DNA from 2 places in the Metabacillus sp. 22489 genome. Region 2 is predicted to be linked to the other one. Evidence: a T-box and tRNA genes for the amino acid it is inferred to sense, from the RefSeq annotation. Region 2 holds a T-box; the other holds one or more tRNA genes.
What was found. A T-box is a leader RNA that pairs with one kind of tRNA and senses whether it is charged. The one in region 2 lies ahead of glyQ (glycine--tRNA ligase subunit alpha), so its partner is inferred to be a tRNA-Gly.

Region 1: it has a tRNA-Gly gene. The T-box ahead of glyQ (glycine--tRNA ligase subunit alpha) is inferred to sense a tRNA for this amino acid. The anticodon was not compared.

The regions. Positions count from the first base shown of each region.
Region 1 is NZ_JBQENT010000028.1:44,077-59,108, forward strand. Features, by position in the region: gene queG (tRNA epoxyqueuosine(34) reductase QueG) at 1-775, opposite strand, end outside; gene ACTJJ9_RS16210 (B3/B4 domain-containing protein) at 855-1,517, shown strand; tRNA gene ACTJJ9_RS16215 (tRNA-Gly) at 1,624-1,697, opposite strand; gene manA (mannose-6-phosphate isomerase, class I) at 1,982-2,929, shown strand; gene ACTJJ9_RS16225 (hypothetical protein) at 2,977-3,249, opposite strand; gene ACTJJ9_RS16230 (response regulator transcription factor) at 3,336-4,910, opposite strand; gene ACTJJ9_RS16235 (sensor histidine kinase) at 4,891-6,708, opposite strand; gene ACTJJ9_RS16240 (ABC transporter substrate-binding protein) at 6,819-8,123, opposite strand; gene ACTJJ9_RS16245 (carbohydrate ABC transporter permease) at 8,447-9,274, opposite strand; gene ACTJJ9_RS16250 (carbohydrate ABC transporter permease) at 9,274-10,140, opposite strand; gene ACTJJ9_RS16255 (GyrI-like domain-containing protein) at 10,673-11,077, opposite strand; gene ACTJJ9_RS16260 (pyridoxamine 5'-phosphate oxidase family protein) at 11,111-11,680, opposite strand; gene ACTJJ9_RS16265 (3-hydroxyacyl-CoA dehydrogenase) at 11,951-12,859, opposite strand; gene ACTJJ9_RS16270 (MFS transporter) at 12,872-14,050, opposite strand; gene ACTJJ9_RS16275 (MarR family winged helix-turn-helix transcriptional regulator) at 14,040-14,456, opposite strand; gene ACTJJ9_RS16280 (DinB family protein) at 14,818-15,032, opposite strand, start outside.
Region 2 is NZ_JBQENT010000019.1:40,919-55,950, reverse strand. Features, by position in the region: gene mtaB (tRNA (N(6)-L-threonylcarbamoyladenosine(37)-C(2))-methylthiotransferase MtaB) at 1-342, shown strand, start outside; gene deoC (deoxyribose-phosphate aldolase) at 470-1,138, shown strand; gene rpsU (30S ribosomal protein S21) at 1,353-1,526, shown strand; gene ACTJJ9_RS12915 (GatB/YqeY domain-containing protein) at 1,541-1,987, shown strand; gene ACTJJ9_RS12910 (NfeD family protein) at 2,142-3,458, shown strand; gene floA (flotillin-like protein FloA) at 3,496-4,488, shown strand; gene ACTJJ9_RS12900 (hypothetical protein) at 4,671-5,120, shown strand; gene yqfC (sporulation protein YqfC) at 5,191-5,475, shown strand; gene yqfD (sporulation protein YqfD) at 5,582-6,769, shown strand; gene ACTJJ9_RS12885 (PhoH family protein) at 6,773-7,741, shown strand; gene ACTJJ9_RS12880 (HD family phosphohydrolase) at 7,952-10,111, shown strand; gene ybeY (rRNA maturation RNase YbeY) at 10,108-10,590, shown strand; gene ACTJJ9_RS12870 (diacylglycerol kinase family protein) at 10,562-10,942, shown strand; gene ACTJJ9_RS12865 (cytidine deaminase) at 11,083-11,481, shown strand; gene era (GTPase Era) at 11,474-12,385, shown strand; gene ACTJJ9_RS12855 (YqzL family protein) at 12,519-12,662, shown strand; gene recO (DNA repair protein RecO) at 12,694-13,446, shown strand; T-box leader at 13,518-13,695, shown strand; gene glyQ (glycine--tRNA ligase subunit alpha) at 13,781-14,671, shown strand; gene glyS (glycine--tRNA ligase subunit beta) at 14,664-15,032, shown strand, end outside.

The sequences.
Region 1 (15,032 bases), on a different contig from region 2:
CATGAAAATGAAAATCCTTCCCTTTGTTTACTGGACATATCGTTTGACACGTATCACAGCCATAGATCCGATTGCCGATTTTTGTTCGATATTCATCAGGTAAAAAGCCCTTTGTTTGCGTTAAAAAGGCAATACATTTTGTTGAATCAAGCTGCCCTCCCTGGACGAGTGCTCCTGTCGGACAAACATCTAGACACTTTGTACAGCTGCCACATTGGTCCTCCATTGGCGTATCAGGAGGAAACGGGAAATTCGTAATCATTTCACCTAAATATACGTAGGAGCCAAATTCAGGTGTAATAATGGCACAGTTTTTTCCGCTCCAGCCAATGCCTGCACGTTCAGCAACTGCCCGATCGGATAGCTCACCTGTATCTACCATTGACTTCACTTGAATGTCAGGTACCTTTTCCTTTAAAAACTTCTCAAGCTTCCCAAGCCTGTCACGTAAGATCGTATGGTAGTCTTGTCCCCATGAAGCACGGCAAAAAATCCCGCGTCGTTCTTCCTTCGTACTTCTCGGTGCGTTTTTCATTTTCGAAGGATAGGCTAGAGCAATCGAAATGATTGAGCTCGCTTTCGGCAGTAACGCAACAGGTGTCACTCGCTTTTCAATATCAGGCTCTTCAAAGCCGGATTGATAGCCTAATTCCTGCTGTTTGATCAAGCGCTGTCTGAGCTCTTCAAATGTATTGGCACTCGTAAAGCCAATTTTATCAATGCCAATTTCCTTACTATAGGCAATAACCTCTTCTTTAAACTGCTCAATATTCATCACTTCTCCCCCTTCCTTTTAAAGACTTTGCTTCATCTATGATAAAATAAATGTACGAACATTGTGGAGGTAATAATAAATGGAAATTCAAATTAGCCAAAAGATTAAACAGCTAGTCAATGATTTTCAGCTAGGTGTCGTTCATTATCAAAATATTCAAGTCTCCGAATCACCACAAATGCTAAAGGGACGATTACGTTTATTTCAAGAATCATTATACTTTGATTATGCTGACAAAAAGATCACTGAAATACCTGCAATTAATGAATGGCGAAAATTATTTAAAACGTTTGGAACAGATCCGTCGAGATATCGTCCATCAAGTGAAGCGTTATATCGTCGTGTCCAAAAGCAGCAATATTTAGACTATGTGAACTCTGCAGTCGATTTAAATAATTTTCTATCACTTCAATATCAAATTCCTCTAGGAATATATGATGTTAAGCAAATAAAAGGTAATGTTAGCATTGAAATTGGAACAGATCAAGCGACATATCTTGCCATCAATGGTCGTGACGTTTCAATGGCAAAAAAGCTTGTATCTGTTGATGAAAACGGACCATTTGGCAGCCCTTATGTTGATTCAAAGCGAACAGCCGTCTCAACAAGCACGACCGATGCGTTACATCTCGTCTATTTGCAGCCTTCGCAAGCAAAAGAGGATGCTGCTCAATTGTTACAAGCATTGGCTAAAATGTTTACCCAAATACATGGCGGCGAGGCTACATTCGATATTTATTAAGCTTTAAGGTGATTGGCATGAAGCCTTCACCTCTTTTTCACATTAAAAAACGCAATGCCTCGTTTATCTAAGAAACGAAACACTGCGTTGCAACCAGTATTATGTATGGAGCGGGTGAAGGGAATCGAACCCTCATCATCAGCTTGGAAGGCTGAGGTTTTACCACTAAACTACACCCGCATGTGATGTGACATGTATAACATTATAGCAGTTATCTTTACTAGAATCAACATTTTTTTTAAAAATCCCAATGGTTTTTGTCGATAATCGTCAAAAAAGATACTTTAATAGTATATAACTAGAAATGCTGCTTCGCAAGGTTTTTTTGCGAACATCTTAAAATTCGACTAAAATAACTCTTATGTTTCGAAAATAAATTGTCCAATTCCACATTATTTACTAAAATAGATAAAGTAACAAATAAACTAATAGATAAAGTAAAATGATAAAGGAGGTATTGGAGAATGAGTAAAGAGCCATTATTTTTTAATCCAATATTTAAAGATAGAATCTGGGGTGGAACAAAATTAACATCCTTCCATTATACGATCCCTACTGAAACAACAGGTGAGTGCTGGGCTTTTTCCGCACATCCAAATGGTCAAAGCGTTGTAAAAAATGGTGAGTATGAAGGTGTAACCCTTGGTGAGCTATGGGAAAAGCATCGTGAGTTATTTGGTCATATCGAAGGTGACCGCTTCCCATTATTAACGAAAATTCTTGATGCAAATCAAGATTTATCTGTTCAGGTTCATCCTAATGATGAATATGCAAACGAGCATGAAAACGGTGAGCTAGGAAAAACCGAATGCTGGTATATCATTGATTGTGAAGAGGGCGCTGAAATCATCTATGGCCATCATGCAAAAACGAAGGAAGAATTAGTGAGCATGATTGAAAATGGTGAATGGGACAAATTATTACGCAGAGTAAAAATTAAGCCTGGCGATTTCTTCTTCGTTCCAAGTGGTACAATTCATGCAATTGGTGCTGGGACAATCATCCTTGAAACACAGCAAAATTCCGATACAACTTACCGTGTATTTGACTTTAACCGTAAGGATGCAGAAGGAAATTTACGTGAGCTACATATCGAAAAAAGCATTGAAGTAACAGAAACACCGTCTTCTCATACAGAGGTAACACCAACAACAGAACAAATCGATGGTGCTGAAATGACAACATATGTAGAATGTCCATATTTTACTGTACAAAAATGGAAGCTTTCAGGCACGACAACATTAACACAGGAAAAACCGTTCACATTAGTTAGTGTAATAGATGGTGATGGTGAGCTTACACATAATGGAACAACCTACAGCTTTAGAAAAGGTGATCACTTCCTGCTTCCATATGAGTTCGGGCAATATACACTTAATGGAAATGCTGATTTAATCGCTTCATATCTATAATAAAAATGAAAGAGGCTGCTAAAAGTAAAAGCAGCCTCTTCTTTCCCTTATATAAATTGAAAAATACTAACAATAACTGCTGCTACACTAATCCCTGTTCCAATAATCCATTTTACTAGCTGAAGATGACTTTCATTCACTGAGGATTCTACTTGCTTTGGTGTTGCAAATTCTTTTTCTGATAGCACTTTGTCAATGACAGCACGTATATCATTTTCATCAAGCTGGTTAGAATATCTATCCTCAAGGCGGTCTATTTGATGTTCTAGGTCTTTTATTTTTAATTCAAGCTCCTTTATTTGCACATTCACATCCTTCACATGATCCCTCCTCGAAAATAAAGTTTCTATATATTATTCATTTTCTGAGGAAAGATGTTGGCTTTTCTCTTAATTGTGTTTTCATTCTATTTCGAAACGACTTGAGCACGGTATTCATTTGGTGTGAATCCTGTCGATTTTTTAAACACCTTACTAAAATATTTTTCGTTCTGATAACCTACCATAAACGCAATCTCGTAGATTTTCAAATGCGGGTTTTCTAGTAATTCCTTCGCTTTCATCACCCGAATATTTGTTAAGTAATTTGTAATGGTATCAGCATATTCCTGCCTAAATCTCCGTGAGATATATTCTCTGCTTAAATAAAAGCGATCCGCGATCTCTTGTAAAGTAATTTCCTTATCATAATGATTTCGAAGATATGCTTCAATTTCTTGGATACTATTTTTATCCTTTTGGTATTTTACCTTTGATAATAATTCTAGCAATTGATGAAATTCCTTTCGTTTCTCCTCTTTGAATTTTTGAAAGGAAAACAATCCATCCTCCTCCCAATAGTTCACACCATTATATAAGACGGTTGCTTCATCTATACTATATTCCTTTAGCCAGTTCGAACGCATTTGTTCAAATTGTGTTTCCCAAGCTTGAATTTGCTCCATCGAAAGCTCATGATTCATTTGCAAGCGGTGAAATAATCCTTGTAAAATTTCATCTACCTTTTCCATGCTTCCACTGCGTAGTGCCCACATAAGCTCCTGCGAATAATCAAATAAATGGAGGAGAGAGCTTTTAGCCATATCATGATAATAGGCGATATTATTGCTTTTCCCTAATAGGTTATGCTTTTTCAATGCTAGGAGCGCAGATTGATACGATTCTTGCAATGAATGTGATTCTTTACCAACGGCAATTGGTAGCTTCATTTGATAGCATTTGTAAATACATTCATGAATTTGCGAGATTAAATAGTCGCTTTTTTCCCACATGAACATAACAATTTCGTTGTCCTTTGTCTCGTTGCGAAAACAAAGCCCATGTTTGTTTTTCCCTTGAATGATTTCATTGCAAATATTTAATAGTGTAAAAAACGCTAAATTTTTATCCTCACCAAATGCCTTTTGAATGATCGGAACAAGTGTTAAAACAACAACTGTGCATTGCACCTGCTTTAGATTGATCGCAAATTCAGCTTGGATTTTGTTGACCGTTTCTTGAGAAATGACGGAATGAGTAAGTAAATTTGTCAAAAGGTGATCCCAATATAACGGCTTTACTTCATTTATGACTCTTGTCGCCTCCAAGGTTGAGGCACGTGCAACCTGTTGTTTTTTCCATTCACTTGTTGCACGTGCTAACGTATCATTTAAAATAACGGGGTCAATCGGTTTTAATATATAGTCAAAGCTTCCGTAGCAAAGGGCATTCCGCATATAGTGGTAATCATCATACCCGCTGACAACGATAATCTTGCTTTGCAGGTTCTTTTCATGCAGCCATTTTAATAAATCAATTCCGTCTACTTTCGGCATATTCATATCTGTAAAAATAATTTCAGGTCGATGCTCTGTAATTTGCTCCTTCGCTTCTGCACCATCCTTTGCCTCATATACATCGGTAATGCCAAATTGTTCCCAATCCGCTAATAAGAGCAATCCCTCTCTCACATGCTGTTCATCATCAATAATGATTGCCTTCATCCAAAGTCCCCCTTGCTTCGATTGGAAATGTAATCGAGACGTAAATTCCCCCATCTTTTTGATTGTCAATATGCAGCGTCCCTTTTTGACCATAATAGAGCTTTAACCGAAGATAGACGTTCTTCAATCCAATATTCGTTCCTTTTGTCGGTCTTTCTTGCTGTGTGTCTGTTAATGTTTGTCTTATTTGATTTAGTCGAGCTTCACTCATGCCAATTCCATTATCCCGAATGGTGATGACGAACATGTCATCCTGTCGTTTCCCTTCAACTGCAAGCTGTCCAATTGAATCAGCTCGACTGTCAAAGCCATGCTTAAAATAATTTTCGATAATTGGCTGAAGAATCATTTTCGGAACGGTTAACGATAAATCCGTTTCCGCAAAATCTAATGAATACGTAAATTGCTCCCCAAATCGTTCTCTTTGCAATAATAAATAGGCCTTTGTGTAATCAATCTCCTTTGCCAATGGAACTACATCCTCATCAATATTCATGCCATACCTCATGATTTTCGAAAGATGGGTCACAAGCGTATAGATTTGTGGCACTTTATTTTTAAGGGCAACCGTTCCAATTGACTGCAGAGCATTATATAAAAAATGGGGATTTAATTGTGATTGCAAAACCTTTAATTGATTCGTTTTATTTTCAAGCTCAAGCTTATATTCACGGTTAATTAATTGATTAATTTTCCCGATCATTTCCTGAAAACGATTACCTAATACACCGATTTCATCCTTTCCTAATGGAACAAATTCGACATTCATATCGCCTTTTTCAACCTTGTTAATATGCTGAAGCAATATTCGAATTGGGGAAGTGATTTTAAACGAAACGAAAAAGGAACCTAAAATAACAAGACATAAGCCAATAATCCCAAAAAGAATATTGATTTTCGCAACACTTAAGGCACTTTCAAATACAGATGTATACGGAATACGTTTAGCTAATATCCAGCCTCCAGAAGCTTCAGACGTTCTGTCATAAATCATTAACCCTTGAAAGGAATCTGTTTCAAGCTCCATCGTCCCACTTTGTTTCTTTGATGCGGTTAATTTCTTAATCCAAGCCTCATCCTCAGAAACCTCATTATTTGATTGAAAAATCATTTCTCCTTCTGAGCTAATAATATAAAACTCTTCCTTGTCTTTCACATAAAGCTTCTCACTTATATTAATAATTTGAGACGGGGCAATATCTAATGAAATATAACCTAATAAATCGTTTGAAGGTATATCAAGCAACACTCTGTGTAACGTAAAGATATCTCGCTTGTTCCGTTTATCATTTGCTGCTTTTTCACCTTGAACAACGTGCATCGGCTCAAGGTACACATAGTACTTATTTTTTAATGCCTTTTCGTAATTTTCCGCTTCAAGCTCTTCTATGAATGGAGAAAATACAACACTTGAGCGTTTTGAAACGGAAACATTTAGATCATCTTTTATAAATACAATATTGACTCGATTAATATTTTCCTCAGCGTGAAGAATCGTTAAAATGACATTTTTCACTGTTTCCTTTGCAAGATAATCATCATCAAGCTCGGGATTTCGTAAATACGCCATAAAATCGATATTTGTATAAAACGATAGCGATAGATTTTTTAATTCATCAATATATCCTTCAACATTCAACTTCCCTTGATATAACAGGTTTACGTTTTCGTCAACAAATTTATCCTTTAAAGACTCTTTCGTATATAAATAGGTTGTCACTATCGAGGTCCCAAATGGAACGATCGTGATAAGGAGCAGTAAAACAATTAGTTTATTTCGTATACTCGTTCGGAACATTCCTAAAAGAACCTCCTTACCGACATTCTTCATGATTATTCATGCTGTCTCTAAAACATTCGTATAGGTAAAAAGCATGCCGACTGTCATGGCATGCTTTTTTCTCTATTTTACTTTAAATTGTCCCAAGTCGCTTGGAATTTTTCTAGCAATGTATCATAATCGATTTTTCCTGCTGCATATTCCTGAATCGCAGCGGCAAATTCTTTGTTTGCTCCATCTGGCCATGTAAACCAAGTCCATGGAATCGTCTTTTCAGCCTTTGAATATTCTAATACCTCTTTACCTAAGTCACCTAAGCCAGATGCTTCAATATTATCAAACGCTGGGATAAAGGCAAACTCCTCGGTAATATAACGTTTTCCTGTTTCAGAGGACACCATCCAGTTTAGGAATGTTTTCGCTTCCTCTAAATGCTCTGAGTTTTTGTTTAATACCCAGTTGTTCGGTACGCCGACTGGTAAAACATCTTGATTTGCATCATCGTTAAGCGGGATTGGGATAAAGCCCATATTCATCTCAGGGTTCACTTCATAAATCATATTTTCAGTCCAGTTACCTTGTTGAAGCATTGCTGTTTCACCTGAAGCAAACAATGTTACTTGTGTATTATAATCGGTTGTAAGCGGGTTTCCTGTTGCATATTTTATTTCTGTATCAATGACTTCCTTAAATTGCTTAAACTTCTCATTATCGGCAAATTTCATTGAACCATCATATAATCCATCAATAAATGCTGAAGGGTCTTCCTGTTGGGCAAATGGAATGTTTAATAAATGCTGTCCAATAACCCACCATTCCCCATATCCTGCCGAAAATGCTTTTATTCCTGCATCCTCTAGCTTTTGAGCTGCCTCTTTTAATTCACTAAGTGTTTTCGGCGTTTCTGTAATTCCTGCCTTTTTGAATAAGTCCTTATTATAAGCAAAGCCATATCCTTCAAGGTTTACAGGCATCCCGTATAGCTTTCCATCCTCACCTGTCATCGGAACCTTCCCAATTGGAAGAACATGCTCAACCCATGGCTCATTTGATAAATCCGCTAAATGCTCCTTCCACAATTCAAGCTCTTTAAAGCCTCCATTGTTAAAGATATCTGGCTCTTCACCTGAGGCAAATTTCGCCTTTAACGCTGCACCGTAATCTGCACCACCACCAACACTTTCAAGCTTTACCTTTATATTCGGATGCTCTTTTTCAAACTCATTAATCATTTCTTGTAGTTGGTCAGCAATCTCTACTTTAAATTGAAATAAATTAAGCGTCACAACATCCCCATTATCACCAGAATCGGTATTCGTATCAGAATTAGAATTAGACTGTCCACCTGTTTCCAGCTTCCCCCCTGAACTACACCCAACAATCATCCCAACCAAAAATAACATCGATAAACATACGAGCAAGAGCTTCTTCATCCCCATTGACCTCCTTGTTATGTTATCTATCTTTTATATAAAAGTGACTCTTTTTTGGGGGACAGTCCCCACGATGGTAGTGGGACTGTCCCCCATTAATTAAAACAGCCACTTTACATACGGCCATGACTTCATTTAAACAGGCTGCTTCCCTTTCATAAACTGCTAGAGGAGTAACCAACGATAATTCGTGCTTTTACTAGTATTAAACTGCCAAATTGCATCCTATTCTTAAGCGAAAAATGAGTTTGTCGCGCTAGAAATTCGTCTTTTTGGGGACAGTCCCCACAACAATTGTGGGGACTGTCCCCCTTCTCTCCCTCTCACTTAATCGAACCAGCAGCAATACCTTTAATAATATGCTTTTGTAAGAACAGAAAGAAAACGATAATTGGTGCAATCCCAAGTACTAGTGCTGCTAGACCCATATCCCATTGCTTCGTATATTGAGCGAAGAACGAGCTTGTCGCTAATGGAATTGTCCGCAGCTCGGCATCCTGGAGCACGAGTAGTGGAAGCAGGTAATCATTCCATATCCACAACGTATTTAAAATGATAACCGTTACGGTAATCGGCTTTAATAGCGGGAAGACAATTCTCCAAAAAACTCCGAATTGGCTACATCCATCTACTCTAGCAGATTCTTCAATTTCCTGTGGAATTGTTTTAACAAAACCGTGAAACAGGAAAAGCGATAAAGAAACACCAAAGCCAAAATACATAATGACAATCCCTGGAATGCTATTCATAATCCCCATCATGCCCCCAAGCTTCATAAGCGGGATCATCACTGTTTGAAAGGGAATGACCATTGCAGAAACAAAGAATACAAAGAGAAATTTGCTTACCTTTCCTGGTGTACGCACCATTTTCCACGCAGCCATTGAGCTAATGACGACAATTCCAGCAATGCTTATTACCGTAATAATAAGGGAATTAAAGAAAGCATGCTCAAAGCTAATAATCTCCCATACCTTCGCGTAATTGCTAAATAAAATTTCCTTTGGCCACGCAGCTGCATCTAATAATATCTCTGAAAAGCTTTTTACTGAATTAATAAAGACAAAATAAAATGGTACGAGAAAAATAAGAGCGAGGATAATGGCAACAATCTCTAATATAAATGTTTGAAATGTATACCTTCTTAACATTATGCCTCAACCTCCTTTTTCTTCGTATACAACACTTGGAAGGTCGTAAAGACTGCGACGATTAAAAAGAATAAAATCGACTTTGCCGTACCTAAGCCATATCGATTATTCATAAACGCCTCTTGATAAATATTAATCGCAACCGATTCCGTTGAATTAAACGGTCCGCCACCTGTCAGAGAAAGATTCAAATCGAAAATTTTAAATGCCATTGAAATCGTTAAGAAAAAGCAAATCGTAAATGCAGGTATAATGAGCGGGACGATGATTTTCGTTAAAACGGACCAGTTAGAAGCCCCATCAATTTTTGCTGCTTCTAGTAAAGACGTATCCACCCCTTGTAAGGCTGCGATATAAATAACCATCATATAACCACTAATTTGCCATGCAAAGACGATAACAATTCCCCAAAATGCAGTTGCTTCATCACCAAGCCACGGAAGCTTGAAGAAAGCAATGTCCGTCAGGTTACCAATTGATGCAAAGCCTTTAACAAAGATAAACTGCCATATAAACCCTAGTAATAGTCCACCAATAACATTTGGAATAAAAAAGACGGTTCTTAAAATATTTTTCGTTTTTAATGCGGCATTTAATAGTAGAGCTAATGTAAAACCAATTAAATTACTTATAATGACAGCCGCAAACATAAACTTTGTTGTAAATAAAAAGGAATTGAAAAATTTCTCGTCTCCCGTAAATATTTTCACGTAATTGTCCAAGCCAACCCATTCGATCGTTGAGCTTACTCCATTCCATGATGTAAAGGAATAGTAAATTCCCATAAAGAAAGGAATAATTTGAATCAAGATAAAAAATAGTAGTGCTGGACCAACAAAGGCCATATACGATAGAAACTTTTTCATCGATAGCTTTCGTTTTGTTTTCAATTTAAGATTTACATCTGAGCTTGTTTCCAGTTGGTTCGAATTTATCCTTGTATTCACCTTATTCCCACCACCTGACGAGTATTTTGTAAACGCTTACTTAATTTCAATTATAAAGGGCATCTAGCTTTAAGACGATAAACGATATTGACTAAAAAGGTGCACAATGTTGACCTCCTTTTTTTCAGGAAGATAAAAACGGATTTTAACAAGTGGGAGCTTTTTGTGACATATCAGATTTTTACGTGTAGTTTACTTTTTTTGTCAAACACAAAGAAAACCACCCCAAAAGAGCTGGTCTTATTCGTATTTCTTTTCCGATTTTCCTTTATAAATGCAGTTATCTTTTCTTCTCATCTTATTGCAATACAAATTTCATTTTCTCTATTAGATTCAAAGTAGTTTATTTTTTTTCCAAACACAAAGAAAACCACCCCTAAAAGAGCTGGTCTTATTAATATTTGTTGTTCTACTTTTCCTTTTACCTCTTATAAATGCAGTTATTTTCCCCTTACTTTACTGCAATATAAATCTCAATTTCACCATTAGGATAATACTTTTCAAAGTCATAAGAGTAATCCCTCTTTAATACACCTGTCTCTTCTTGCTTCCAGATGGTACTCCATGCTTTCAAGATGCCTTGTTCATCATTCATATCGACTTTAAAGACCTCATATTTCTTGTTATCCGGTATTTCAATGAAGGCTAGCCCATTATTGCCTTCCCTTTCAATGGCAACACTTATTGAGTAATCTCCTTTATAATTATTTTCATAATCATAATAAACTCCATAAACACATTCTTTATTGTTTTCTAGCTTGCTAGAAGCTTCCTCCCACATCGTTTTGATTTTCGCCATCATTTCATCATCAGTAAAATTATTCGTTCGAATGCTAGTAAGTAAATGTAGTTTCATAGGTATACTTCCTTATCTATTAATGGTGTGTACTTAACTTTTTGCGTTTACAAACTGTTCCCCAATAGGTGTGACAATTCCATCCATGCTTATTGAATTTTTCTTTTTATGATACGCTTCTAATTGTTCGTCGCTTTTATTTAAAGCCCATTGCTGCAGCGTATCGCGTTCACCATTGTAGGTATAAAATGGGACGCTAAATCCACATGATGTTTTGACAGTATCGATCTTTGCATAAATAATTTGCCGTGCCCCAGGAAGAAGATCGAAATGGGGGATGAGCTCCTTCCACCTTGGTGTATCTGGTAAGATAACCTCTCCTTTTCCATATAAGCGTAAAATCAAGGGTGGACCCTCAAATGCAAGAAACATAAAGGTAATTCTCCCATTATCGATGAGATGTGCACTTGTTTCATTGCCGCTCCCTGTTAAATCTAAATAAGCAACCTCATTTGCCGAAAAAATCCTTAGAACATCATGACCTTTAGGCGAAATATTAACATGACCATCCTCTAATAATGGTGCAGAACCAACGAAAAAAATCCGCTGCTTACGAATAAACTCCTCATGGTTTGCTTGGATAGACGTAAAAACCTTTCCCATAACCCTTCCCCCTTACAAATTTCAGAAAATAAATGCCTATTGTCACTTTGAGACAATAGGCAATAATCTAAGAGGCAGACAAACAACCGTTTTCGCGAAGGTAAATTTTGTTAAAATTTTCTTTATTCTATTATGGAATAGGTGTTCCGTCAATCTATTTTTTTGGGGACAGTCCCCCATCGCGTTAATAAGTTAAAGGGGCAAAAAAAGAGCCTTCCAAATAAATGAAAGGCTCTCATTATTGATTTCACTAGTTTCCTTACATAAAGCTTATGGCTGTAAAAATTCCTTCTCATTATAAGCAGGGTTAGGATATTGATAGAATCCCTCACCTGATTGCATTCCCATTTTCCCTTTATCAATATATTCATTTTTTACGAGATCAGCAATTTGCTTGAATTCATTTTGTTCAGGGTTTGGATGCTTCGCAGCCTTTGTGCTGACGATATTATAGACTGTTTCTAATCCAACGACGTCCATAATTGCGAACGGACCCATTGGTGCACCAGTTGCAATCATCCATGTTTTATCAATTGTATATGGATCCGCAACCTCATTTCCCCATAAAAGCTGTGCTGCATCAAGTAATGGAACTAATAAACTATTTAAAATATAGCCTGGCTGCTCTTTTTTAATATGAAGTGGAACCATTCCAATCGCAGCTGCAAATTGTAATACATCCTTAACAACCTCTTGACTTGTTCCCGGATGCTCCATCACTTCTCCCGTATTATTCATCCAAATGCGGTTCGCAAAATGGAGAGCTAAAAATTTCTCAGGACGACCAGTAAATTCAGCAAATTGACTTGGTAGCAATGTAGATGAATTTGATGCAAAAATCGTATGAGCTGGTGCAACCTTTCCAAGCTCTGTATAAAAGCTTTCTTTAATTTCCTTTAATTCAGGGATTGCTTCAATTACAAGATCTGCTTCAGCAACAGCTTCTGCTAAATTTGTTGCATATTGAATTCGAGATTGCGCTGTTTTAACTGCGTCCTGCTCCTCTTTAAAATAATCAAAATATGTAGCTTCTAAATTGGCAATTCGTTCTTTCGCCTTCTCAATCGCTGCATCATTAATATCATAAATCGTTACGTTAAATCCTTTAAATGCTGTTTGAAAAGCAATTTGACTTCCTAATACTCCGCTTCCGGCAATTGTAATATGTTTAAAATTCATCATTTCTTCCTCCTAAAGATATAATTTCGCTTTTCGTCCATGTAAAACGGCATAAAGCGGAATACTTATGATAATAATTGGAACCATCCATAAAAAGATGGAACGATATCCTGCAAATGGGACAAATAAGCCTAATAAGTACGGACCAAAGCCAAGTCCAAGATCATAAAAAATGTAATACGTCGATGTCGCAAAACCAAAGCGATGTGGCTCAGTTACCTTCACAGCAATCGTTTGGGCAATCGAGTTAAAGTTTCCAAATCCAAGCCCGATCAAAGCTGCTGAAAGTAATAACATCCAGCCGCTACTTGCCTGACTAAATAAATACATCCCAGCTGCAAAAATGACTAAACAAGGATAAACGATTAAATTAGGTCCCTTCGCATCCATTAATCGCCCACAAAATGGCCGGGTAAAAATCGTTGCAACTGCATAAACGATGAAAAACACACTAGCTGCTTCAACTAAGTTAACCTCTTTGGCATAAAAAGATAAAAACGACATGACACCTGAATAAGCAAACCCCATTAATAACGCAATAAACGAAATCGGGATCGATTTAGGCTCCATAAATTTTGCAAGAAACGATTCTTCCTTTTGTTCCTGCTGATTTGAATGAAACTGCTCTCTATCTAAACGAATAAAAGCTAAAGCACCAATCATAATGAGAGAAAGCAAGACATTTAATCCGAAAATATAGTCATTGCCATTTTCAAGCTTCATTAAGAAAATCCCAATAAACGGCCCAATTGCAGTTGCGAGAATAACACTTAAGCTATAATAGCCAATCCCTTCCCCTTTACGAGTAGCAGGAAGAATATGCGCAACAATCGTACCAGCAGCTGTTCCAATAATTCCAACAAATACGCCTTGAATAAACCGATTCACTAATAAAAATCCGATATGAATTTCAATGAAATAAAAGCACGCGCTAATAAAAAATAAAATAACACCTATTCGCAATATTTTTGACGGACCCAATTTCCCGATTAATCGGCCCGTTAAAAGCCTCCCAATCAACGCACCGATTACATAAATACTTGAAACTAAGCCGGCAATACTCGTTGAAACATGATAGGTCTCAATCGCATAGCTTGCAATTGTCACAATTAACAAGTAGAACATTAAAATGGATAGAAAATTAATTAAAGAGATGACTATAAAATTTTTTGACCAGATTTTATCTTTCATATTGCTTCATACGTTCCTCCAATATTTTTAGCTCTTCCATCCATTCCTTCACTTTATCCTCTGATAGCGGATCTGCGACAAATAATTGGAGTTCGATCACTTGCTTTGTTATGTTTTCGCAAAGGGTTTTCCCTTCATCTGTCAAAGACAAATTCTTTTGCCGTTTATCTTGACCACTTTTAAACTGCAATAAGCCCTGCTCATTCAGCTTCCGTACTAAAGAAGATACGGTTGGCTTTTCAACAGACCATTCCTTTACAATATCGATGCTCGTACATCCCTCATGATTGTAGACATGGTGCAGAACAAGCCATTGAACAGCTGTGACTCCATAGGCCGAACAAATTTCCTGAAGCCGTAAAACATACAATTTATTAAACCGGTAAATCATTGTAAACAGATCCATAGAAGCCCCCTTTTTCATTGAAATTAGTTAGTATTCCTTACTAACTAATTATATAATAGTTGTTTTTAATTGTACAGCTATAAACTCCCCTCTTAAATAAAAGGCTTTGTTAAACTCTGTTGTTGATTTCCGCTACTGGCATTCGCTTTCCGCGGGCGGTCCGGGAGCCTCCTCGGAGCAAGCTCCTGTGGGGTCTCCCTTTGACACGCTTCTCCCGCAGGAGTCTCATGCCCTCCACTCCAATCAACAAAGTGCTTAAATATCAACAATAATCCTTAACATAGCCAAATAAAAAAACGTTCACTCCTTAAGGAATCAACGCCACAATGAATCTATGTTTCCCACACAAAACCAACCAAACCTACTTCCTCAATATCCCTAAATATTCCTTCCACGGTCCAACATCTGTACTGTATCTTTTCGCCATGACTCGGACGATTTGCGCAATATGTGTGAAATCATGAACTGCCCAGGTCGAAATCAGTTCTCTTATCTTTACCTCGCCAAACTCAGGATGGATGCCCGATAGCTCAAGAAGCTCTTCATTTGTCACAAGCTCCTTTAGCTTCATCATAT
Region 2 (15,032 bases):
GCAAGAATGGATGATCAGGTCGACGAAGAAATAAAAAATGATCGTGTACATCGACTCATTCAATTATCAGATCAGCTAGCTAAAGAATATGCTTCAAAATTTGAAGATGAAGTGTTGGAAGTGATTCCAGAGGAACGTTTTAAAGAGGAAGAAAATGATGATTTATTTGTAGGGTATACAGATAATTATTTAAAAGTTGTTTTCCAAGCGACTGAGGAAATGATTGGGAAAATTGTGAAAGTGAAAATTTCAAAAGCTGGATATCCATATAATGAAGGACAATTTGTTAGAGTTGTAGAAGATTCATTTGATACATTATCTCAAGTTCGTTTATCTTCATAAGTGTAAATAAAGGATTGGTGATATTAATCATCAATCCTTTATTTATGTGGAGTATCTTGGATTTCGAATCCATTAATGATAAGATGTTAGAAGTCAGACATCTTATTTAATGAAAGGAGATATACATATGGTAAATATAGCAAATATGATTGATCACACTGCACTAAAAGCTGATACAACTGCCGCTACAATTAAGCAACTTTGTGAGGAAGCAAAAGAATATCAATTTGCATCTGTCTGTGTTAACCCAACCTGGGTAAAGAAAGCTGCTGAATTACTTCAAGGGAGTGACGTAAAGGTTTGTACGGTAATTGGCTTCCCATTAGGAGCATCTACTACTGAAACAAAGGCTTTTGAAACAAAGGATGCTATTGAAAAGGGTGCAACAGAAGTTGATATGGTTATTAATATCGGCGCTCTAAAGGATAAAAATGATGACTTAGTGGAACGTGATATTAAAGCTGTTGTTGATGCAGCAAGAGGAAAAGCATTAACAAAGGTAATTATCGAAACAAGCTTGTTATCAGAGGAAGAAAAAATACGTGCTTGTCAACTTGCAGTAAAGGCAGGCGCAGATTTTGTAAAAACATCTACAGGATTTTCTACCGGTGGTGCGACAACAGAAGATATTAGTCTTATGCGCAAAACCGTCGGAGAAGGAATTGGTGTAAAAGCTTCTGGAGGAGTTAGAGATACGGCTGGTGCCGAAGCAATGATTAAAGCAGGGGCTACTAGAATTGGTGCTAGTTCAGGGGTATCGATTGTAAAAGGTGAAACATCAAATTCAGATTATTAATAAGGTAAATAAAGCAAAAAAATATCGATACAAACAGTTGAATACGAGCAAAAGAATAAATTATATAAAATAAACAACATTTAACACGGATCTTTTTACTATATGAGTTGACCTTAATAATTCGTTATATTATAATTGCAAAGTACATGTTATCTTTTAAGACATGTTTTATTTAAAGATGTCGATTGGTTGTATTCGGAGGGAGGGAAAGAGAATGTCAAAAACGGTCGTTCGTAAAAACGAGTCGCTTGAAGATGCTCTTCGTCGTTTCAAACGTACTGTATCTAAAAGTGGTACAATACAAGAAGCAAGAAAGCGCGAATTCTATGAAAAGCCTAGCGTAAAGCGTAAGAAAAAGTCTGAAGCAGCTAGAAAGCGCAAATTCTAAAAGAGGGTGTACTTATGAGTCTTCTTGAGCAATTGAATCAAGATATGAAACAAGCGATGAAAAATAAAGAAAAAGACAAGTTAATTGTCATTCGAATGGTCAAGGCTGCGTTGCAAAATGAAGCAATAAAACTTGGTAAAAATGAATTGTCGGAAGAAGATGAATTGACAGTTCTTTCTCGCGAATTAAAACAACGTAAAGACTCCCTCCAGGAATTTAAAAATGCTGATCGTTTGGACTTGGTTGAAAAAACACAAGCGGAAATCGATATTTTAGTCGATTATATGCCTGAACAGCTTTCTGAAGAAGAAGTATCGGAAATTGTTAAACAAACAATTGTAGAAGTAAATGCTACTTCTAAAGCAGATATGGGGAAAGTTATGGGAGCACTTATGCCCAAGGTGAAGGGAAAAGCAGACGGAAGTCTTGTTAATAAACTTGTGTTAAAACAGCTATCATAAAATAATAAAACACCTTGCTATGCAAGGTGTTTTTTATTTTGTAATTCAACGAAACTTCACAAAGTATTCTTTTTTATAAAAAACATGAAACTATCCTTATTTATAAACGTATTACATATTACATAAGTCAAAGGAGAAAGGAGGGAGAAACTACATGAGAAAACCCTTTTATCAATTTTTATTTACTTTTGCAATTATTCTTGCTCTTTTCAATAGTTCACAATCTATCATAAAGGCTGATACTGGAAATGAAGTATTTGTCATTAAATTAGAGGGTACTGTAGAAAAAGGATTGTCACAGTATATTAAAAAAGCAATTTCTGAGGCAAAATCAAATAATGTAAGCCAGATTGTATTAGAAATAGATACATTAGGCGGAGAGGTTGAAGCAGCATTAGAAATAGCAGATTCACTCCGCGCTAGTGATATACCAATAACTGCATTTATTAATAAAAGGGCTATCTCAGCGGGGGCATATATTGCCTTAAATGCAGATGACATTTATATGGCTCCTGGAAGTAAGATCGGTTCTGCTGCGATTATTACTGGAGATGGAAATGCTGCAGATGATAAATCACAATCATTATGGTTAGCCGAGATGAAGGAAGCTGCGGAACATAATGGGAGAGACCCTAAGTTTGCATTAGCAATGGTAGATAAGGAAATTGATCTACCTGAATATGGTGCAGCAAAAGGGGATTTGCTTACACTAGAAACTAAACAAGCTAAAGATGTTGGTTATTCTGAAGGAACGGTCGAAAATATCCATGAACTTTTGGAGAAAAAAAAATTATCAACTGATGCAATTACTTATGCAGATGAGGGTTTAGCTGTTAAGATCGCTCGATTTTTAACTAACCCTGTAGTTGTACCGATATTATTATCGATCGGAAGCTTAGGGTTAGTTGCAGAACTATATTCTCCAGGGTTTGGATTACCAGGGCTCACAGGTTTAACTTCTTTGCTGTTATTTTTTTATGGTCATTATGTAGCAGGATTAGCTGGGATGGAGGCAATTGTCTTTTTTGTATTAGGGATTGCTTTTATCGTTGCAGAATTATTTGTTCCTGGTGGTATACTAGGTGTATTAGGATTTGCAAGTATTGTTGCAAGCCTTTATATTGCTTCTGGAAATGTTATGAATATGACTATCTCATTATTGATTGCATTTGTAATTGCAATCGTAGCATCTATTTTATTAGTAAAGGTGTTTGGAAAGCGTATGAAACTGTTTAATAAATTTATCTTGCGTGACTCTACAAATACTAAAAGTGGCTATGTCTCAAATAAGTCAAGAAATGATTTAATTGGTAAAGAAGGTACTGCATTGACGATATTAAGACCGTCTGGTACAGCTCTCATTATAGATGAACGAGTAGATGTTGTATCAGAAGGGACATATATTGAAAAAGGGCAAAAGATCAAGGTAGTGAAAGTTGAAGGCTCACGTATCGTTGTAAGAGAAATTTAACAATGGATGAAAACGAAAAACAAGTTGGAGGTTCAAAATGGAAGCATCGTTAATTTTACCAATAGGATTAATTATCCTCGGAATTATTGTATTAAGTGTATTTTTTACATTTGTACCAATTGCACTTTGGATTTCTGCATTAGCAGCTGGTGTGAAAATTAGTATTTTCACATTAATTGGAATGAGGCTTCGAAGAGTTATTCCAAGTAGGGTTGTAAATCCCCTTATCAAAGCACATAAAGCTGGCTTAAATGTAACGACAAATCAATTAGAGAGTCATTACTTAGCAGGGGGGAACGTTGATCGCGTCGTAAATGCGCTTATTGCTGCAGAACGTGCGAATATTGAGTTAACCTTTGAACGTTGTGCTGCAATCGATCTTGCTGGACGTGATGTATTAGAGGCTGTACAAATGAGTGTAAATCCAAAAGTAATTGAAACACCTTTTATCGCTGGTGTTGCAATGGATGGTATTGAAGTGAAGGCGAAAGCTAGAATTACTGTAAGAGCAAATATTGAACGCTTAGTCGGGGGAGCCGGAGAAGAAACAATTATTGCTCGTGTCGGTGAAGGGATTGTTTCAACGATAGGTTCGCAAACGGATCATAAAAAAGTTCTAGAAAATCCAGATATGATTTCGCAAACTGTTTTAGGTAAAGGGTTAGATTCAGGAACAGCCTTCGAAATTCTGTCCATTGATATTGCTGATGTAGACATCGGTAAAAACATTGGGGCTGAGCTTCAAACTGAGCAAGCTGAAGCGGATAAAAAGATTGCTCAAGCTAAAGCGGAAGAACGAAGAGCAATGGCTGTTGCACAAGAGCAAGAAATGTTAGCGCGAGTACAGGAAATGAAAGCAAAGGTAGTTGAAGCGGAAGCGAAAGTACCTTTAGCAATGGCTGAGGCGTTACGTTCAGGAAATATAGGTGTTATGGATTATATGAATTTTAAAAATATATCTGCTGACACTGATATGAGAGATTCTATCGGAAAAACTAATCAAGACTATAATGATAATAATGAGTATTAAAAAGTAAAGCTTAGTAATGTAACTAAATCTTAAGGTTGTTTACAGGTAAAGAAAAACTGGCTGTTAATTGCTAGTAAACACTTATAGACCGAAAAAAACGTGTTAAATGATGATGGAAGTACCGAATGACATGGACAATGTATTTTCGGCTCAAAATCCTTCATAAAAAGGAGGGATCTCGTATGGATTTGTTTGAGATTTTTACAAATCCTTTAGTTTGGGCAATAATAGTAGGTTTGATTACGAAGCTATTTTTTTCAAAAGATGAAGATTCTAACAAGAAAAAGGAACAGACGAACAATAAACCGAAGCAAAAACTACCAAAGCCAGTTATGACAACCGTTGAACGCCCTAAAGAAAAAAGAGAAAAACACAAAACGAGACAAACTGTACAGCAGGCATATGAGAAAATGCAAAAAGCAGAAGTTGGGAACTATCAAAAAAACATAGATGCTACGCAAAAAATTCGGGGAAAATCAAATAAGCAAGTGAAGCAAAATCCCTCCCCAGTTAGAGATAATCGATTAATAGTAGACCGCAGGAATGCAATACAAGGTGTAATCTGGAGTGAAATATTAGGGCCACCAAGGTCAAAAAACCCACATTATACAAGAAATAAACGACATTCTTAACTTCTCATCATAATCATGTTATAAGACTCTACTTTCTCTCATACATATGAGATGAAAGGGGGTCTTTTTTTTGGCGAAAAAATGGCGACAACAGCTAACAAAATGGATAACAAATACAATTGACCTTCCTCCCGACGTCATGATGGATCTTCCTAGAATTACGATGGTAGGACAGCTTCATATATACATAGAAAATCATCGCGGACTCCTTGCTTTTACCGATACAGAGCTTCGACTTTTATTAAAACAAGGACAATTATTAATTAAAGGTGAGGCTTTTGTCATAAAAACAATTTTACCGGAAGAAATCCTTCTAGAAGGAAAAATAAGTCAAGTGCAATTTTTAAATGAATAAAGATATATCGTCAGAAATAAAAATGCACAGATTCGTCTGCTGTGTTTCCCAAAAAATGCACAGCAGATCTATTTACATATAAAACAGTTAAGATAGGGGGAGAAGGATGAGAAATCAATGGACGAGTTATTTATACGGTATAATTAAAGTTAGTATTAGTGGTAGGGGAACAGAGCGGTTCTTAAATGAATGTGTACGGGAAAAAATTGTTGTTTGGAAAGTGAAAAGAACGAGTAAGGAAACAATGAGCTTTTTTGTTAGCCTCAAAGATGTACATGCCTTAAGAAAGGTTGTAAGAAATCATGACTGTTCATGTAAATTTGAGCGGCGAATCGGAATGCCATTTTTTGTAAAAAGGACATATCGTAATAGTGGCTTTGTAATAGGATTACTTGCTTTTTTACTTGTTATTTTCGCTTTATCAAATATGATTTGGGGGATAAAAATTGAAGGCGCAACTCCTGAGACGGAACATTTAATCAAAAAAGAACTTTCTCGAATTGGAGTAAAAACTGGTAAATTTCAATTTTTCGTTGATAATCCAGATGAAATTCAAAAATCCTTAACAGATAATATTAATCAAATTACATGGGTTGGGGTAGAACTTACTGGAACCACATACCATTTAAAGGTTGTAGAAAAGAATCAACCAGAAGAAACAGAAAAGGTAAGTCCGAGACATATAATTGCTGAAAAGGAAGCAACTATTGCTAAAATGTTTGTTGAACAAGGACAGCCAATGACAACTTTACATGAGCATGTGAAAAAAGGGCAAATATTAGTATCTGGATTGATAGGGAAAGAGGATGAACAGCAGCAAGTTGCTGCTAAAGCAGAAATTTTCGGGGAAACCTGGTACAAATCAACAATTACAATTCCATTAAAGACATCGTTTCAAGTTTTTACTGGTGAAAATAAAGTTAAACATCATATTAAGGTGGGGTCACTCAACATCCCTGTTTGGGGTTTTGGTAAACCGGAATATGGAGAGTATGAAGTTGAAGATGATGTTAGATATTTAAAGTTTTTAAATTTTACTTTGCCAATAGCTTATTCAAAAGATATTTATCGCGAAAAGGAAGAAGTATCTAGAGATTATTCTGTAGAACAAGCTAAAGAGGCTGCATTAGATCGCGGCAAAAAGGATATTGAAAAAAATTTAGATGAAAAAGAACAAGTAATTGGAGAAAAAATTTTGCACGAGACTACAGAGAATGGTAAAGTTAAATTAACCGTTCTTTACCAAGTGTTAGAAAATATCGTAAAAACTACACCAATTGTTCAGGGAGATTAAAGAATGCCAGAAGAATTAGTGACATTAAACCAGCAGTTAGAAAATCCAAATGAAGCAGTTGCTCTATTTGGTAATCATGATGTTCATCTTAAACGAATTGAAGATGAACTAAATGTCTCCATCGTTACGCGTGGTGAAGCAGTATTTGTTTCCGGAGAGTCGGAAAATGTTAATTTGGTCGATGAATTACTAAAATCGCTACTGCTTATTATTCGTAGAGGAATAAATATTAGTGAGAGAGATGTTCTTTACGCAATCACTATGGCGAAAGAACAGCAGTTAGAACAGTTTGAACAATTATATGTACAGGAAATTTCAAAAACTGCTAAAGGGAAATCAATAAGAGTTAAAACTCTAGGACAGCGCCATTATATTGCTGCAATTCAGAAAAACGATTTAGTTTTTGGAATTGGTCCAGCTGGAACTGGTAAGACTTATTTAGCAGTTGTGATGGCTGTTAATGCATTAAAAAATGGGAGTATTAAAAGAATTATTTTAACTCGTCCTGCTGTAGAAGCAGGGGAGAGTCTTGGTTTCTTACCAGGGGATTTAAAGGAAAAGGTAGATCCTTATTTAAGACCCCTCTATGACGCCTTGCATGATGTTTTAGGGATGGAACATACTCAAAGGTTAATCGAGCGGGGAACAATTGAAATTGCCCCCTTAGCTTATATGCGTGGGAGAACATTGGACGATGCATTTGTCATTCTAGATGAAGCGCAAAATACAACACCAGCTCAAATGAAAATGTTTTTAACAAGATTAGGATTTGGATCTAAAATGGTGATAACAGGCGATATTACTCAAGTAGATTTACCAAAGGGAGTAAATTCTGGCTTAGCAGTAGCAGAAAATACCCTTTCAAATGTTCAAGGAATATCGTTTATAACTTTAGAGCAATCAGATGTAGTTCGACACCCACTCGTTGCAAAAATAATTGCTGCATATGAAAATTCAAATGAAAGCAAGTGACCCGAACCGATAATTCGGGTCACTTTTCTGTTATTCTTTTAAAACACGAGATAATGTCACCCATAAAAAAGGGGTTAAAAAGTCATGATTTTAATTGTAAAATGATTTTAAGAGTTGAACAATGACTGATAAAAGAAAATAATGGACAAGAAACGACTATTGAATGATGATAATATGGAGCTTTATTTGTAGATAAGGTGGTGTCTTTCCTTGAAAAAAGAGAAGAAAAATAATAAAAAACCAAATGTATTAGAGAAGTTTAAAAATCATAAATTTTTACATGCTATGATATATGTCGTACTTGCAATTATCATTTATGCTGCATTGTTTAGCAATGTAAAACCTGAAACTCTCGATATTGAACCTTTTACACCTTCAAAAGAAACAATTTATGCACCAACGACTGTTGTTGATAAAGAAGAAACAGAAAGGAAAAAGAAGGAGGCATATGACTCTGTTGAGGATCAATATGTTCTAGATAAGAATATTTCTGAAGATCAAGTAAATCTTATCTCATCGATTTTTGATGCAATAATCGAGGTAAGAAAAGAAGGCGCCAACACTGAAACCTCTGATAAAGAGGAAACCATTCTTACTCCAGAAGAAAAAGTTAACCGCCTAGTAAACGAAAAATTAACGGATACCATAAATGAAAAAATTCCTAAAGAAACGTTCTTGCCATTGATGAGTGCGTCAGATGAGGATGTAACACTAGCTAAGAATGCTGTTGTTACTGCAGTAAATAATGCTATGAGCAAGGAAATACCTATCGTCCAGTTAACGGAAGCAAAGAATCAGGTGGAGGAGGAATTAAAGTCCTACTCTTTAAAAAAGGATGTCCTCCAATCTTCAATAACCCTTGCAAGATTTGCTATAGCCCAGAATTACTTCCTAGATTTGGATGCTACTAATCAGAAAAGGCAACAGGCATCAGAAGAAGTTAAGGAAGTACAAATTAAACAAGGTCAAATCATTGTAGATGAGGGCGAACTTATTAGTCGGGAAGTATACCGTAAATTAGGCTTGGTTGGCTTACTAGATGACCAGATATCTTACAAACCTTTCATAGGATTAGGTATTCTCGTTTTACTAATAATAACGGGTATCATTTACTTTTTTGAAAAAAAGGATAATAAAATTAAAAATAATTCCTTACTTCTATATTGTTTTATTTTTACAATTACCCTTTTATTAATGAAAATTTTAAGCTTATTTCAGAAAATCGATTATAACCATATCGGTTATATAGTACCTGTTGCAATGGGCGCTATGCTTGTAAAGCTACTGCTTAATGAGAGAATAGCCTTTTTAACCTCAATGATTTTTGCAATTTGTGGCAGTATCATTTTTAATGAAGGAGTTACAGGGAGCTTTAATTTTTCAGTAGGTGTTTATTACTTATTTGCTTGCCTAGTAGGTATATTATTTTTAGGTGACCACAATCTCCGTTCAAAAATCTTACAAGCTGGTTTATTTGTTTCAATTATGAATTGTTTAGTTCTTCTTGCGATATTGCTAATCCGAAATGGAAGCTATACAAATGTTGAAATTGGAACTTACTTTATTATGGCATGTGTTTCTGGGTTAGTGGCATCTGTGTTAACAATAGGCTTTATGCCATTTTTCGAAACCGGATTTGGTATATTATCAACAATGAAATTAATTGAGCTGTCGAATCCGAATCATCCATTATTAAGGAAGATTTTAACGGAAACACCTGGAACGTATCACCATAGTGTAATGGTTGCAAATTTAAGTGAATCTGCTTGTGAAGCAATAGGGGCAGATGGGTTATTAGCGAGAGTTGGTGCTTATTATCACGATATCGGTAAGACAAAGCGGCCACAGTATTTTATTGAAAACCAAATGAATATTGAAAATCCACATAATAAGCTGTCACCACAGTTAAGTAAAAATATTATTATTGCACATGTGACAGATGGTGTGGACATGCTAAAAAAACATAAAATGCCTAAGGAATTTATTGATATTGCAGAACAGCATCACGGTACTTCCCTGTTAAAATATTTTTATCATCAGGCAAAACAAACAAATGATTCAATCTATGAGGAAGAATTTCGATATCCAGGTCCAAAACCACAAACGAAGGAAATCGCCATCATCTCAATTGCTGATAGTGTTGAAGCAGCTGTTCGATCAATGTCAAATCCAACTCCGGATAAAATTGAAAAATTAGTCCGTTCGATTATTGCTGATCGACTACAGGATCATCAGCTGGATGAATGTGATTTAACGTTAAAAGAATTAGATATTATTGCGAAGTCATTTTGTGAATCACTTAAAGGGATATTTCATTCAAGAATTGAATACCCCGAATTAACGAAAAAGCAGAAGGTGAAACAATCATGAGATTAATCATCGATTTAATTGATGAAACGAACGAATTAGTCGAAGAACAACTTAAAACAATAGAGGATTTATTACAATATGCTGCTGACATGGAAGAGGTTGCCCAAGATGCTGAAATTTCAGTCACGTTTGTAACGAATGAGCGTATACAAGAAGTAAACCGTGAATATCGAGATAAGGATCAGCCTACCGATGTTATTTCATTTGCTCTTGAAGAAATGGGAGAGGGAGAAATTGAAATCATTGGTATAGAGCAACCACCAGTATTGGGGGATATTATTATTTCTATCCAACGAGCAAAAGAACAGGCTGAAGAATATGGACATACCTTTTTAAGAGAACTTGGCTTCCTTGCAGTCCATGGATTTTTACATTTATTAGGTTATGATCATATGACAGAGGAAGACGAGAAAGTAATGTTTACTAAACAAAAGGAAATTTTAAATAGTTATGGACTTAAAAGAACCTCGGAACTCTGAATGGAAGCGTTTTTACAAAAGCTTTTGGTTTGCTTCGACCGGTATCGTACAGACATTTAAAACAGAGCGCAATTTTCAAATACATGTTGTTGTATCAATTTTGATGCTTATTATCGGTTTACTGCTGTCATTTACAAAACTTGAGTGGGTTATTTTACTATTTTTAATCGGTGGGATGCTCTCACTTGAGTTAATCAATACAGCTTTAGAGCATGTCGTGGATTTGGTTACAAAAGAAAAAAGACCCCTTGCAAAGGCTGCAAAGGATGCAGCAGCTGGTGCGGTTTTGGTGTATGCAATACTTTCGGTTATAATAGGATTAATTATTGTTTATGGACATTTACCTATTTGAATGAAATCCAGTTTTATTGTGGTGGATTTCGAAAATTCTTACAATTAAATAACAAAATAGAAGAAAACGTGAAATTACTGATTGGTTTAGGTAAAATAATAGTAAGAAATGGATAGTTAATTTAGAAAGGAAGAAATGTTGTGAATATTGAACATCTCATCAGTGAAGCGAAAGAAGCACGTAATATGGCTTATACTCCCTATTCTAAATTTAATGTTGGTGCGGCTTTGTTAACAAAGGATGGAAAAGTCTATAAAGGTTGTAATATAGAAAATGCATCATATAGCATGACAAATTGTGCTGAGCGCACAGCATTGTTTAAAGCCATTTCTGAAGGAGACAAAGACTTTGTTGCATTAGCAGTTATTGCTGATACGAAAAGACCTGTTTCCCCTTGTGGAGCTTGTCGTCAAGTTATTTCAGAGCTTTGTCCCAAAGATATGAAGGTAATACTAACCAATTTACAAGGTGATATACAGGAAATAAATGTAGAAGATTTACTACCAGGAGCGTTTTCAGCGGAGGACTTAGATGAGTAATAATCAAGGATTTAAATCAGGATTTGTATCAATTATTGGAAGACCAAATGTAGGGAAATCTACATTTATAAATAGAGTTATTGGTCAAAAGATAGCTATTATGAGTGATAAACCACAAACAACACGTAATAAAATTCAAGGTGTTTATACTACTGAAAATTCACAGACGATATTTATCGATACACCAGGGATTCATAAACCAAAGCATAAGCTTGGAGATTTTATGATGAAGGTAGCCCAAAATACATTAAAAGAGGTTGACCTTATACTTTTTATGATTAATGCGGAAGAAGGATATGGCAGAGGGGATGAATTTATTATTGAACGGTTGAAGCAGACGAATACGCCTGTTTTTCTAATCATCAATAAAATTGACCAAATTCACCCAGATGAGCTTTTACCAATTATCGAAGAATATAAAAATTTATATCCTTTTAAAGAAATCATTCCGATATCTGCTTTACAAGGTAATAATGTTGATACTTTATTAAAACAAATTGAATCATTATTACCAGAAGGACCACAGTATTACCCAGATGATCAAGTAACAGACCATCCAGAAAGATTTATTATAACAGAATTAATTCGCGAAAAAGTACTTCATTTGACTAGAGAAGAGATACCGCATTCTGTTGCTGTTGTAATGGATTCACTTGAGCGAAGGGAAAATAATAAGGCTATATATGTTGCAGCTACAATTATTGTAGAGCGAGATTCACAAAAGGGAATTATTATTGGAAAACAAGGAAGTATGCTAAAAGAAGTAGGGAAACGCGCACGCGTCGATATCGAAGCACTTCTAGGTTCAAAAGTATTTTTAGAGCTATGGGTAAAAGTTCAAAAAGATTGGCGTAATAAGGCATCACAGTTGCGAGACTATGGATTTAGAGAAGATGAATATTGAGGATAAAAGAATTATTCATAAATGTTGTTAGCAAAAAATGTTTGACATGAAATGATGAAATGCAGGTCAAGATAATGGTAATGAAATTGGATTTATTGTTTGCTAGTCTTAACAACTGAAAGGTGGGGTTTTTATGTTGGATTTTACCTGGAAAGTTTTTTCTCAGACAGGTAGCATTGATACTTATCTTCTTTTTAAAGAATTAGAAAAGGAGAATGAAGAAGGACCCGATTCTCAAGAGGATGAACTAGCTGAAATGGATTTTCCAATTTCCTGATCTTGCCTAAACCTTTGGAAGGTGAGGGAATTTGCTTCAAAAATGTGAAGGTATCGTCATTCGATCGACGGACTATGGTGAAACAAATAAAATTGTAACAATATATACGAGAGAACTTGGAAAAGTTGGGGTTATGGCGAGAGGCGCTAAAAAACCGAATAGCCGCCTTACGTCTATTACCCAACTTTTTACTTATGGAACGTTTTTGTTTCAAAAATCAACTGGTTTAGGAAGTTTGCAGCAAGGTGAAACAATTTTTTCGCATCGGTTTATACGTGAGGATATTTTTTTAACAGCTTATGCCTCTTACATATCAGAATTACTTGATAAAAGTACTGAGAACTTTGAAAGCAATCCTTTTTTATTTGAATTATATAAGCTGACCCTTGATTATTTGAATGAAGAAGTTGACCCGGATATTTTAATGAGCATATTTGAAATAAAAATATTACCTTTGCTAGGATTGAAGCCACAATTTGATTGCTGCACTAATTGTGGAAATAAAGAAGGAACATTTCACTTTTCAATTAGAGAAGCAGGATTCATTTGTCATCGTTGCTTTGAAATTGATCCGTATAGAATTCCTATTTCCCAAACAACCGCTAAATTACTTAGATTATTTTATTATTTTGACTTAAATCGATTAGGGAAGATTTCCTTGAAATCAGAGACAAAAAAAGAGATCAAACATGTCATAGAAGCGTATTACCAAGAGTATTCTGGTCTGACTCTTAAATCAAAGCGTTTCTTAAACCAATTAGATTCCTTAAAGGGGAAGCTATGATACCTATGTACAAAAATATACAGTATATTGACATCGGAGAATTTTTAGATTAATATGCAATTAGAATTTAACAGTTTGCGTTGAAGGAAAGAAGTAGTTACGAATAACCATTAATAGCGACCTTAGGACGGTGAAAGCTAAGGATTGGCTCGTAATGAAAGGCGTTCTGGAGCAGTAATTGAAAGTGGCTTGCCTTTATAATTAGGTGAGCAAATAGGGTGGAACCGCGGGTAAGCTCTCGTCCCTATGTCGATTTTTGGCATAAGGATGGGAGCTTTTTGTTTTCTTCACTAATTATTTATAATATGGAAAACTTTATGGAGGTGTATCAATAATGAATATACAAGAAATGATTCTTACACTACAAAAGCATTGGTCTGATCAAGGGTGTATTTTAATGCAGGCATATGATACTGAAAAAGGTGCTGGAACAATGAGTCCATATACATTTTTACGAAGTATCGGGCCAGAACCATGGAATGTTGCATATGTGGAACCGTCAAGACGACCTGCAGATGGGCGTTATGGCGAAAATCCAAACCGTCTCTATCAGCATCACCAATTTCAAGTTATTATGAAACCATCACCAGACAACATTCAAGAGCTTTATTTAGATTCCTTACGTGCTTTAGGAATAGACCCATTGGAGCATGATATTCGTTTTGTAGAGGACAACTGGGAAAACCCTTCTTTAGGCTGTGCAGGATTGGGATGGGAAGTATGGTTGGATGGAATGGAAATTACTCAGTTTACATATTTCCAACAAGTAGGTGGAATAGAATGTAAACCCGTTTCTGCCGAAATTACCTATGGGATTGAGAGATTAGCTTCATATATACAGGATAAAGAAAATGTATTTGATCTTGAATGGACTGAGGGATTTACTGTTCGCGACATCTTTTTGATGCCGGAATATGAACATTCTAAATATACGTTTGAAACATCGGATACAGAGATGTTGTTCCAATTGTTTTCAACTTATGAAAAGGAAGCAATTCGTCAAATGGATGAAGGCTTAGTCCATCCAGCTTATGATTATGTTTTAAAATGCTCCCATACATTTAATTTATTAGATGCTAAAGGAGCCATTTCCGTCACTGAACGCACAGGCTATATTGCTAGAGTGCGGAACTTAGCTCGTAAAGTTGCAAAAACATTTTATGAGGAACGAGAAAAACTAGGTTTTCCAATGTTAGTGAAGGAAGGAGGAGAAGCAAATGAGTAAACAGGATTTACTTATTGAGATCGGGTTAGAGGAAGTACCTGCACATTATGTGACAGATGCGTCTAATCAATTTACTACTAAAGTTTCTGAGTGGCTAAATGATAAAAAGCTTTCTTATGGAGAGGTCAAATCTTATTCTACACCTCGTAGATTAGCTGTCTTAGTAAAAGAGGTTGATGAAAAACAACCTGATATTGAAGAAGAAGCAAAAGGCCCTGCAAGGAAAATTGCTGTTGATGAGAATGGGAATTGGACAAAGGCTGCAATTGGTTTTTCAAAGGGTCAAGGTGCAAATGTAGAAGATATTTATTTTAAAGAAATAAATGGTGTCGAATATGTCCATGTGCAAAAATCGATTAAA